Regions from separate parts of the Priestia sp. YIM B13491 genome, predicted to be linked through region 2. Evidence: riboswitches for the same ligand, from Rfam matches in the RefSeq annotation. Region 2 holds a riboswitch; the other holds the start of a gene.
The links. Region 2 has a riboswitch for preQ1 ahead of ACFX4E_RS24015 (QueT transporter family protein). Riboswitches for the same ligand answer to the same signal wherever they lie in the genome.
Positions count from the first base shown of each region.

Region 1: it holds a riboswitch for preQ1, as region 2 does, so the genes downstream of both, queC (7-cyano-7-deazaguanine synthase QueC) here and ACFX4E_RS24015 (QueT transporter family protein) in region 2, are expected to answer to the same signal.

Region 1 is NZ_JBHZOR010000002.1:243,195-249,680, reverse strand. Features, by position in the region: gene ACFX4E_RS07470 (spore germination protein) at 118-1,725, shown strand; gene ACFX4E_RS07465 (Ger(x)C family spore germination protein) at 1,750-2,949, shown strand; gene ACFX4E_RS07460 (hypothetical protein) at 2,961-3,197, shown strand; gene ACFX4E_RS07455 (GerAB/ArcD/ProY family transporter) at 3,224-4,345, shown strand; PreQ1 riboswitch class I at 4,416-4,459, shown strand; gene queC (7-cyano-7-deazaguanine synthase QueC) at 4,690-5,355, shown strand; gene queD (6-carboxytetrahydropterin synthase QueD) at 5,355-5,795, shown strand; gene queE (7-carboxy-7-deazaguanine synthase QueE) at 5,788-6,486, shown strand, end outside.
Region 2 is NZ_JBHZOR010000009.1:110,703-117,188, forward strand. Features, by position in the region: gene ACFX4E_RS24000 (DHA2 family efflux MFS transporter permease subunit) at 1-406, shown strand, start outside; gene ACFX4E_RS24005 (hypothetical protein) at 463-810, opposite strand; gene ACFX4E_RS24010 (hypothetical protein) at 875-1,324, opposite strand; gene ACFX4E_RS24015 (QueT transporter family protein) at 1,761-2,249, opposite strand; PreQ1 riboswitch class I at 2,259-2,303, opposite strand; gene ACFX4E_RS24020 (Lrp/AsnC family transcriptional regulator) at 2,500-2,910, shown strand; gene ACFX4E_RS24025 (YitT family protein) at 3,292-4,158, shown strand; gene ACFX4E_RS24030 (hypothetical protein) at 4,507-4,725, shown strand; gene ACFX4E_RS24035 (5-deoxy-glucuronate isomerase) at 4,982-5,770, opposite strand; gene ACFX4E_RS24040 (LacI family DNA-binding transcriptional regulator) at 5,904-6,486, opposite strand, start outside.

The DNA.
Region 1 (6,486 bases), on a different contig from region 2:
CAAAAATAAAGATTATTAAAATGGCTTCAAGTATAAATTTCCTTTTCATACAAAAACTATAGAGACTAAAAAGAAGAAATTCCGTTTCTTTTCGTTCAATGTAGTGGAGGATGAACAATGCGTATAAAAAAACTATCTGAGTTAACGAATAAATCCAAACAGCGGAAAGAAAAAGCTGACGAATCGAAGGACTCTAAGGACACTAAGGATACTAGTGCTTCTTCTACACAGGAAGAGCAGAAATTATCTGAGAGGGCGGGAGATAATTTATCCCGCATGAAAAAAGCATTGGGACAGAGCACGGATTTAGTTGTGCGAGAGTTTCGAATTTCGATTGAAGAAAAATTTACTTTAGGTGTTGCTTACATCGACGGATTAGTAAATAAAGACGAAGTTGAACACTATGCGCTAGACTCCATTATGCACTATCACGATGAACATTTAACACATGATGATGGCATTGTTAATATGTACGAATTGATTAAAAGCTATAGTTTGGCAGCGGGTGAAATCATGGAAGCAAAGACATTGGATGATGCTCTTCTTCATGTGTTATCAGGAGATACCGTACTGTTTTTAGAAGGATATCAAACGTGTATTGTGGCAAGTACAAGAGGGTGGAGAGACAGGGCTGTTTCTGAACCACAGTCTCAAACCGTTGTAAGAGGGCCTCGAGACAGTTTTACAGAAACACTGCGAACCAATACCGCATTGATTCGGCGCCGAATAAAATCTCCAAAACTTTGGATTGAATCACAGCAAATAGGAGAGTTTACAAAAACGGATATTGCGCTCGTTTATATAGACGGCATTGCGGATGAACAGGTCATTCAAGAGGTAAATGAGCGTCTTTCCAAAATTGATATAGACGGTATTTTGGAGAGCGGATATATCGAAGAGTTGATTCAAGATGAAGATTATACACCTTTTCCTACTATGCATAACACGGAGCGTCCAGACTCGGTGGCAGCAGGTCTTTTAGAGGGGCGAATAGCCATTTTAGTAGACGGTACACCTTTTGTATTAATGGTTCCTGCCTTATTTATTCAATTTTTTCAAGCGGCCGAAGATTATTACCAGCGCGCAGATATTAGTACATTGATTCGCTTAATGCGCTACATGGCATTTTTCTTAGCTCTTTTAACACCTTCTGCTTACATTGCTTTAACTACTTTTCATCAAGAGATGCTTCCTTTTGCTTTGTTAATTAGTATTGCAGCTCAAAGGGAAGGTGTTCCGTTTCCTGCTATTATTGAAGCGTTTATTATGGAAATTACGTTTGAAATTTTGCGAGAAGCGGGAGTCCGATTGCCTCGAGCAGTAGGTTCAGCTATTTCGATTGTGGGAGCACTCGTTTTAGGAGAAGCCGCCGTACAAGCGGGATTAGTTTCACCTGCAATGGTTATCGTTGTATCCATCACCGCTATTAGTAACTTTGTGTCACCCGTGTATGATATGGCTATTGCAGTAAGGATGCTGCGCTTTATCTTAATGGTTTTAGCAGCTACTTTTGGCTTGTTCGGTATTATCCTGGGGCTAATTTTAATGATTTTACATTTATGCAGCTTAAGGTCATTTGGAGTCCCTTATATGACACCTATGGCTCCATTTGTGAAGCGTGATCAAAAGGATGTTCTGATTAGACGTTCGATTAAAAAAATGAAAACAAGGCCAAAGCTTATTAACGAGAAGAATATTTCACGTCAAAAGACGCAAAAAAACTAAACTGTGTAAAGGTGGCCGTTTACTATGAAAGCATTTCTAATGTTATGTATCTGTTCATTGCTATTAAGCGGCTGCTGGAGCAGTCGAGAGTTGAATGAGCTAGCCATTACGGTTGCCGTCGGAATTGATAAAGCAGAAGATGGCATCATTGTAACAGTTCAGCTGATTAACCCTGGTGATATTCAGGCCAAAACCCCTACAAACGGGCCTTCTGTTACCACATTTTCTATTAAGGCTTCGTCTGTAATGGAGGGGTTAAGAAAAATAACGACAAAATCTCCGCGGAAAATTTATCTTTCTCATTTACGAATGCTAGTGCTTAGCGAAAGCATGGCGGAAGACGGTATTGCTGAAGTGCTTGATTTCTTTGCTCGGGATCATGAAGTGCGTACCGATTATTTTGTTGTTGTGGCTAAAAACACGAAAGCATCGAGCGTTTTGAACGTATTAACAACAATCGAAAAAATACCAGCTAACCATATGTTTGCTTCATTAGACGTGTCACAGCGTATTTGGGCACCTACTAGAGGAGTAAAGTTAAATGAACTGATCAGTAACTTAACCAGCCAGGGAAAGCAGGCGGTATTATCAGGGGTATTGGTGAAAGGCAATGTGAAAAATGCAGGAGATATGTCCAGCATTTCTCGCACCAATCTTTCCACACTGCTCAATTTCAAAGGATTAGGTGTCTTTCAAAATGATAAGCTTATCGGCTGGTTCAATGAAGACGAAAGTAAAGGATATAACTATATTACAGGAAATGTAAAAAGTACGTTGATTGTTATTCCATGCGAAAAAAAAGAAAAACAGCATGATATCATTGGAGTAGAAATGCTTCGAACGAATGTCAAGGTGACAGCTACGATGAAAAATCATAAACCTCATATTCACGTTGATTTAAAAGGAGAAGCGAACGTGGCTGATGTAGAGTGTCAAGTGAATTTACAGGACCCAGCTGTAATCAATATGCTCGAACGAAAAACAGCAGCTGACGTGAAAGAAAAAATGAATGATGCAGTAGAAAAAGCTCAAAAAACCTATAAAAGCGATATCTTTGGTTTCGGCGAAGCGTTTTACAGACAAGATGTAAAGAGATGGTACAAAATGAAAAGAGACTGGAACAGAATTTACGCAGAGAATTTAACCGTCGATTTAGATGCAAAAGTTCAAATCCGTCGCTTAGGCACGTTAAATAACTCATATATGAAGCAAATGAAGCATTAAGGAGAAAGAAAATGGAGGGATTTATCGCCTTACTTGTACTGCTTGCTTATTTGACTAAAAAAATAATGATCAACTTCCGAAAGGAAAAGTATTATCGTGAGATAGTCGTCTACCTTTGTCTTATAGGTTTGGGTCTATTCTTTTGGGGAGCGATTACACTCCGTAAAGAAGTTCCTACGCCTCTGTACTTTTTAGAGGCACTAATTAAGCCTCTTACTAGAACCGTTCATCATTTGTTATTCACGTGAGCAAGCATGTAGGAGAGAAGGTGTGTATGATGCAAATAAAAGAATTTATTAGTCCGAAACAATTTCTTTTTCTCATTTATGTTTTTTGTATCGGAAGCGCCATCTTGGCAGTTCCCGCTACATTATTAGAGACGAATAGACAAAATGCGTGGTTTTGCGGTGTGCTTGCTATTGGCTTTGCACTTTTAATCGTTGCGGTGCTTTTATGGCTGATTCAGCGTTACCCTCAGCAAACATTCATTCAAATAGCTAAAAAGGCGCTAGGTCCTTATGCAGGAACGTGTATTTCTCTTATTTACATTTTCTTTATGTTCATTCAGTCTACGTTTTCGCTTCGAGATATCAGTACATTCATGACGACTCAAATTGTCCCTGAAACGCTGCCTACGTGGATTCATGCTCTTGTTCTTTTAGCTGTTATATACGGAGGGTATCTAGGTATTGAAGTGGTAGCAAGAACCGCGGAAATCTTTTTGCCTTGGATTGTAGTCCCCTTTTTATTGTTAATTGTTTTAAATATTCCTCAGATGAAAATTGATCGTCTTTATCCTTTTTTTGAATTTAGCATGGATGATTTAGTATTAGGGACCACTTATTTTTTAGGAAACCCGTTTATGGAATTGGTTTTTATTCTAATGATTACGCCTCATATAAAAGATGGAAAAAAGGTAAAAAGAATGTTTGTTATCGGCACTGGCGCATCGGGCTTGACGATTACGATTGCAGTTGCGGCTTGTATATTAGCTCTTGGCGCGAATATTGCATCGATGCACAGCTACCCAGTTTATTTATTAGGAAAAATGATTTCGTTAGGTGCAACGATTCAGCATGTTGAAGTATTAGTAGCTATTATTTGGATGTTATCTATCTTTTTTAAAGTTGTTATTGTGTTCTATGCTATTCAGTTAAGTATCGTCCAATTGTGTAATTTACGGGTGCGCAATTTTTTAAGCTTTCCTTTAGGTCTAATTATTACAGGCGTGGCGTATTACATTATTCCTAATACAGCGTACTTCAATTATTTTGAAAAATATTACTGGCCGTTTTATTTATTTGTACTAAGCGTCTGTTTTCCGGTGTTATTTATTGCGCTTTCTTATATAAAGAAACATAAGGCAGCTAAAGGCGATAGAAGCCAACAAACATAGCATTATTCATACGCATGTGGTATAATACGATGACAATTCAAGAAGAAACGCCGTACACGTTTGTATATGTACGGGAGAGGTTCGAAAACTCCCTCTATAAAAAACTAAGATCATCGTTGATGACAAAAGACACGGTTTTAGCGTGTCTTCTTTCACGTGCTTTTCTATCAACGCGTCTTTTTGACGTGTATGCTGGCGAGGACGTGTATCTTAGTTGCTTTTTAGGGAGATTGCTGGAAAAGAGCAGTCTCTTTTTTGTGTTATAAAATTAGTCACAAAGGGAACGAACGGTTCAATAAAGTTTCTTCTTCTTTTGATTTCAATCAAAAAGGAGACGAACAATAATGATGAAAAATGAAAAAGCTATTGTTGTATTTAGCGGAGGTCAAGATAGTACAACATGTCTATTTTGGGCTTTGAAAAACTTTAAAGAAGTAGAAACGGTTACTTTTCAATACGGTCAGCGTCATAGTCAAGAGATAGAGGTAGCAAAAGCTATCGCAGCTGATTTAGGTGTGAAGCATACCGTACTAGATATGTCACTTTTAAATCAATTAGCACCAAATGCCTTAACGCGAGATGATATTGAGATCGAGCAAAAAGAAGGAGAGTTGCCTACAACGTTTGTGGACGGCCGCAATCTGTTATTTTTATCATTTGCAGCCGTACTGGCTAAAAACAGCGGAGGCCGTCATATCGTAACAGGCGTTTGCGAAACTGATTTTTCAGGATATCCAGACTGTCGAGACATATTTGTGAAATCGTTAAACGTCACGCTTAATTTATCAATGGACTTTGAATTTGTGATTCATACGCCGCTTATGTGGATTGATAAAGCAGAAACGTGGGCGTTAGCCGATGAGCTAGGGGCGCTTGAGTATGTGCGTGAAAAAACATTAACGTGCTACAACGGTATTGTTGCTGACGGGTGCGGCGAATGTCCCGCATGTCAATTGCGAAAACGCGGGTTAGATCAATACCTGCAAACAAAAGAAGGAGGAGAGAAATAATGCTGCAACAAATGTATCCTCAAGTATTTCATGACTATGAATATGAACTGAACAAAGATATGCAGTTTGCTGCGGCACATTTTGTTCCTCACACAGAAGCAGGTAAATGCCGTCAAGTCCATGGACATACGTATTTTGTAAATCTAACTGTTGCCGGAGATACATTAGACGAAGCGGGCTTTTTAGTAAACTTTGCGCTATTGAAAAAAATTGTTTCTGGTCAATTTGATCATACATTATTGAACGATCATTCTATCTTTAACGAAGAAAATCCAAATGATTTTCCTACAACTGAAGTTGTTGCCCGTAAAATTTATGAGTTGGTTCAAGAATATCTAGACACACTACCAAATAAGCCTTCTTGCGTACAAGTATTCGTGCGGGAAACGCCGACAAGTTACGTAGTTTACCGCCCAAAGAAGGTGAAAAAACGTGGCTAATACAATTCCAGTACTTGAAATATTCGGACCAACGATTCAAGGGGAAGGAATGGTTGTAGGACGTAAGACGATGTTTGTTCGTACCGCAGGCTGTGATTATTCCTGCAGCTGGTGTGATTCAGCTTTTACGTGGGATGGATCAGCTAAAAACGATATTCGTCAGCTAACAGCAGAACAAATTTGGACGGAGCTAAAAGAAATTGGAGGAGATTGCTTTGATCACGTCACCATTTCTGGAGGAAACCCTGCGCTTATCAAGGCGATTGGTTCACTTGTAGAGCTTTTGCACAGTCAAGGGGTAAAAGCTGCTCTTGAAACACAGGGAAGCCGTTATCAGGATTGGTTCCTAAAGATCGATGATTTAACGATTTCTCCTAAGCCTCCAAGTTCATTAATGAAAACAAATTTCTCCGTATTAGACGATATTATAGAGACATTACTAAAGGAAAAACGCATGGCGCATATAAGCATAAAAGTCGTTGTATTTAATGATGAGGACTTTGAGTATGCAGCGTCTGTTCATGAACGTTATCCTGAGGTTCCATTTTTTGTTCAAGTAGGCAACGAGGACTTAACGACAATCGATAATGCGTCGTTAACACAAGAATTGCTTAAAAAGTATGAGTGGTTAATCGATAAGGCAGTGGCAGCTAAAAACATGAACGATGTAAGAGTTCTGCCGCAGGTTCAC
Region 2 (6,486 bases):
AATTATCTTAAGTTTGTTCACTACTATTTCAAGCGGAACAAGCACAACGACTGCAGCCATCTTATACGCAGCCTTTACAATTGGCGTAGGTTTAAGCATCGGTCCCGTGATGACGCTTGCTTTAAATCAAGTGCCAAAACCGCTTCATGCCCACGGTTCAGCTATTTCAAATACGATTAACCAAGTTTCAGGCGCGATTGGACCCGCTTTGTATACAAGTATTATGACCATGGCTTCTCAGCACTTTATTCAACATTCAAACGAAACGAATAAAACGCTGTTACAAATAAACAGTATGACAAGCGGGGTTCATACCGTCTATTATGTAGCCATCGCTTTCGCCGTCGTTTCGTTCCTGCTCGCTCTTACGTTAAAGAAAAGAGATCAGCATCTTGAAACACAATAAATAAGAAACTGATAAGAGCTGCTCATAATTTGAGCAGCTCTTGTTATATGCAGAATTTATATTACAAATGTGAAAGCAATCATAGACACTATCAAAACAAGGATAACAATACTTTTCTTTTTTTCTATCTTCCATGCTTCAACAGCGCCCACGATACCACCAATAGCTAAAATAAAAGTACCTACAACGTGGAGAGGAAGCAGAGATAATACTCTACCTAAACTCGCCATCACTCCTCCAACCAATATAAATCCTGTTGTTACAATAGATTTTAAAGATATTAAGTCTCGTAGCGCTTCTTTTTTTTCAGTTTTACTCAGTTTAAAGTACTCTATTATACTAAAAACAGCGGGTGTTCCCCATAAAATAAAAAAGCTAATCAATCTATCTGCGTCTACACTCACTGTTCATTCACCGCCTTTATCAATCCCTTACGCTCAGTTCCACCATTTAACAAATAGTTATATATTATTCTTGCTTCAAGGATCCTCCAAAAGAAAATTGATGGTAATCATCAAGCTTATTCCAATACCCTATGCACTTTACGTCAGGCTCATCAATAGCTAACGCTTCTTTATTAGTTCCTTTATAAGGAAGAAATGCCGTTAACTTCACCTTTTGTTTTGGCTTGATATTTAATTTATTTCCTTCTGCTAACACCTTAAATTTATTATCAGAATAACCGTTTTTCATTTTTAAAGGATAGGATAAAAATACATTATTTTGTTTGATGGTCAAATCGCTCTTGTTTACTAATTCCATTTCATATGAAATTCCCTGCTTCATTTTTTGTTCTTTGATTACGTTAATACTTATCTTTTCTAGTTCTCTTAAAGGAAGGTTGTCCTCTTCTTTTGAACACCCGGCAAATAAGATGGCTAGAGCTAATAAAACAAGAATTCCTAACTTTCTATTCAAATAACAATCCCCTCTCTAGTAACAAAGGTTATTTTACAATTATAACTCAAAAAAGTTATTTAATGGTAAAAAACACAATTAAAAAAGCAAACCTTCATCGGTCTGCTTTTTTAATTGCTACGCATAGGTAATGTGTTGTTGTGCGAAAAACTTTTCGATAAGGAGTTTGCCAACTATATGTATATCGTAACAAAAGAAAAAAGAATGCGCTGTGAGATTTGTCACTCCTTCTTTCAAAACAATCTAACCGGATACTTCCTATTGCCTTACGCAAAAAGAGCAGATCGCAAACGCGACCTGCTCTTTTCACATGCTAGATATGGGTAATTTGTCCATGCGTGAAAAGCTCTTCAATAATAAGGGGTTTATCACTACACTTATAGAATAACAAAGAAAAAAAGATGGGGCTGTGAGATTTATCACAGCCCCATCTTTTTTATCCAACTAGCTTATTAAATTGTACACGTTTATTAATTGCAGCCATAATGGGTGCTCCAACAAGCATAACAATGAACTCACCAACGGCTGTTGTTAACCAAGTAAAGAAAAATGGTAAATCAAATGCCAAGTGCAGTTCAAACGCAATAATAAACATCGTGAACGTAAATACAAGTGTATTCACAAGCATACGAGCCCACATATTTTTAATGTAGCGCATAGAAAAAATGGTAATGAGTAATGATAGCACGGATTGTCCTACCCCAAACACAAGATCATAAGCGACCATTGGTGAAAAAAACAAATTCGTCAGAAATACTCCTAGCACAATGCCGTACACGTACTTTTTATTAAACACAATTAAGTGATTGAACATTTCCGATATACGAAATTGGATATTGGTGAAGCCAAACGGCTGGATTAACATGCTGACAGCAATATACATAGCAGCTAAAAGACCGTTGACGCAAAGTGTTCTTATATTCATCTTACTATTCTCTCCTTAGTTTTTTAACGTGGGATGGTTACGAACCACGTAAACACTCAAAGAATCATACAGCAAGCTTAAGCTTTCGTCAAACTAGCTGTTTACAAACTACTGCTGCTTTCTATATCTTGCATATTGACTGCTCTTTTTTCTTACTTTCCTTTAGTATAAAATAGAAGACGTATCAGTATACATAGGTGACATCAAGTAGTTAACCCTTTTGATTTGAAATACGAAAGGATTTGTAGCGATGTTAGATAATACAGATAAACGCATACTCGAAGAGCTATCAAAAAATGGACGTATGAAGATGAAAGAATTAGGAGAAAAAGTGCATTTAACCGGACAAGCCGCTTCTGCTAGAGTATTAAAGTTAGAAGATGAAGGCATTATCAAAGGCTATACAATTAACATTGATGAACGAACACTCGGCTACACCATCCATGCATTTTTAAATATCTATACGCAGAGCATTCATCATCACCCCTACCTTACATTTTTAGAAAGTCAGCAGGAGCACGTTATCAACAACTTTAAAATCAGCGGCGATGGCTGCTACTTACTAGAATGCAAATTTCATTCAAATGAAGAACTAAATGATTTTTTGACAGAGCTAAATCAGCATGTGAATTACAAACTTTCAATCGTCATTAACAAATAAATTTTAAAAAAAATAAAGGTATATTAATTTATGAAAATGGTAATCCTAATAACGTATTCCCCCTATTCCAATAAATTTGAAAATCCTTTGCACCATCGCAAAGGATTCTTTTTTTATGTAGGAAACCGCCTTCTATTTTTTGAAAAGTTGAACATCTCTCACAGCGTTGACATAGCGGTCAGAGGTTTATATAATCGGTGACATCGAAGCATAGAAAAGCCGGATTAAGACCTATACACGTATCGTAATTCTTCGTCTTAGAAGTTGATCAGTTTTATAACTAGACAATTTCTAAGACGTTTTTTATTTTATCATTTGTGAAACACTAGTAAAAACAAGATTCCACATGAAAATATCCTAATAATCAAGGAGGTTTGCATATTGAAAACAATCTATAAAGACATTATCTTAATTATTGTTGGAGCACTTTTAGTTGCTGCATCCATTGATTTTTTCGTCATTCCAAATAAATTAGGTGACGGAAGTACGGTTGGTATTGCCCTTGTTTTATATTATTTATTTCATATCCCTACAAGTATCAGCACATTTCTTGTAAACCTTATATTTATTGCCTTAGCCTATAAATTTCTAACCAAAAAAACGATTCTTTATACGATTCTAGGAGCCGTCATGACATCTGTTTTCCTCGGTCTAGTCAGCTATATTCCTTTTCACGTTCACGACATGATTTTAGGAATTGTATTCGGCGCCTTACTAATGGGAACAGGACTGGCTCTCATTTTTATAGCAGATGGATCGACTGGTGGAACAACTCTTTTAGCTTATTTATTAAACTACACAAAAGGCTATAATATTTCTAAAAGCATGTTCTACATGGACAGTGTCATTATTTTAGCATCAGTTTTCGCTATTGGCGTCAATAACATGCTCTATACTTTTATATTCGTCTATCTTTGTGCCAAAATCGTAGATGTCGTTATCGAAGGTTTCCACAACAAAAAAGCAATGACGATTATGTCCGATCAATACAAAGACATAGCGCAAGTCATCACCAGTGAATTTGGAAATGCAGCCACCATCTTTTACGGATACGGCTACTACGCCAACAAAGATAAACGTATTATTTACGTTGTTATTAAAAAGAACGAGCTATTAAAAATTAAAAAGAAAATCCAGCAAATTGACCCGAATTCTTTTATTGTCATCCACGAAGTAAAAGAAGTTGTCGGCGGGAAATTTGGATTTATCAGTAATTCGCCTCATGAAACAAAAGCCGCTGCTAAATAAAAAATCCACCTCTTGGTGGATTTTTTTATGAAAAAACCGTTAAGAAAAATGAAAAGATACCTGCTAAAAAGTAAACCGACCCTAACGCAATTGCTCCTGTAACGACCGTAAATACACTTAATCCGATAGCCACCTTCATTTTCATCCACATCCCTTTTTAGATTAGTAGTATAAGTATGTCCAAGAATAGAAGATTTATAACTATGCCATCCTATTTATTTCATATATCGATGCAACAATTGTCTATTCAATGTGTTCTAAAACCACCCCTGGCGACATAATGTATAGGAAGGATTTCATATACACATCTTTGTATCACACATATCATATGAAATTAGGTGAGATAAAATGGTGGCTGTCCACTTTTTTGAAAACAGAAAACTTCTATTAAGCCAGCTGAGGGAAAACATTCCTTCTACGGGTGATGATTTAAAGATTAAAGGACGAAAAGGAACAGTCGTGCTTGTGAATGACATCGATGAAAAAAATGTTCACGTGGAAGTTGCTTTAGAAAAAGTAGTGAAAAAGAACTTAGCATTAGATAACGCTAAAAAGAAAAGGAGATAAGCGGCTTACGCTTATCTCCTTTTCTTTTTAATTTATATACGAGTCGTCTGTATCTTTTGCTTCAGTTTCCCAAAAAAAAGAGACTCCTAAAAAGGAATCTGCAGCAAAGAGCGATATCATCGCCTGAATATTAATACAAGCTATATTTTAACATATAAAAACATATTTTACAAAAATAAACTATTATTTTACGCATAATTATTTTTTATTCGAGGTTTTTCAACATTTGAAACCTATTTCGTATAGAGATCTTTATTTATTTTTCAGGCCAAATTTTTGCATCTGGCTCTAATAACCACTTATGCTCTTCTTCCATAATACGGTCTGTCCACGGATTATTGTCGAGATGGCGAATCATCCAGCAGAAGTACATCGCATAGCCGGGAGCCGTTGCTTGAGGATGATCCAATTCACCAGGAATTGTAATAAAACTATTATCAACTACACGATACGCATCTTCTCCAACCATTGCGCAGCCAAATCCTTGTGGCTTGTCAAAACGATAGTAATACACTTCGGGCTGGTCATGATGATGAGGCGGATAACTCGACCATCTTCCTGGATAAGAAATAACTTCTCCAATAACAAGGTTAGAGTAAGGAGCGTTATTGTAGTCAAAAATTGTTCGGATTACACGCTGAGCAGTACCTTCCCATACTCCTTCACCAGCCACTGTGTTTTGACAATCTTCGGGCGTGTATAATTTTGATGAAAATTCTTTTTCATTATCCGTTTTTTGAACTAGTACTTCACTATCGGCAAGCCCGGTAATTTTGACCTCCACATTTTTTGAAACGTGCAAACACCAAGGCTCTTCTTCAAATAGGGACTGGCGCTGAAGTTCTTTCGAATGGCCTTCCCACTCCAGCTTTACCTTTCCTTCTAGTAAAAGAATAGCCGTTTCACTGCTGCTGTCTAGTAAAGTTTCCTGTTTTCCTTGGGACATTTTATAAATCCCAATATCCATCAGCATATCTTTGTGCTGACCGGTCATTTCTGTAAGTACGTTGTATCCTTTATTTAATTCACCTAATTTACCTAACATCCTTGAATTCCTCCTTTATGTAGTAGCGCGATAAGAATTTACTAATTACTCATTTTTCTTCATAGACTCTCTAAATTCTTTTAAATATGTGACTATGAGGATTTTTTATTAACGGCAATATTCTTGATTGTGTTCAATTATTTATAGATGCTGTGGCTTCCCTTTGTAACGGAGCCGTTGATTTCCGAACAATCAATTTTGGCTCAAGAAGCAAATGTTCTTTATGCATCGCTGGATATTTCATTTCTCTAACCAGCAAATCCACTACGTTTACGGCCATTTCTTTTGTCGGCTGTGCTACTGTCGTCAACATGGGCGTAATGGTAGTAGAAAGAACCGTATTATCAAAGCCAATCACTGATAAGTCTTGCGGTACATCAATTTTGAATTCTTTTGCAGCTTGGATAACTCCGATAGCCAGTAAATCGTTACAAGCAAAAATAGCCGTCACTTTCTCCTTCATTGAAAAAATTTGCTTAGCACTTTCATATCCTTTTTGAATACTTGCTTCGGTCGTAATAACGTGCTGAGGCGGCACGATGATTCCATTTTCTTGCATAGCGTCTCGAAAAGCATCTAAACGGGCGTGATTGCTTTTTGCATTTTCTGTAATAATCGCAATTTTTTTATGATGCAAAGACAGCAAATAATCAGTCGCTAAATAGCTCCCTTTGTAGTCATCCACTGTCACTGTATTAACGGATATGTGAGGAATT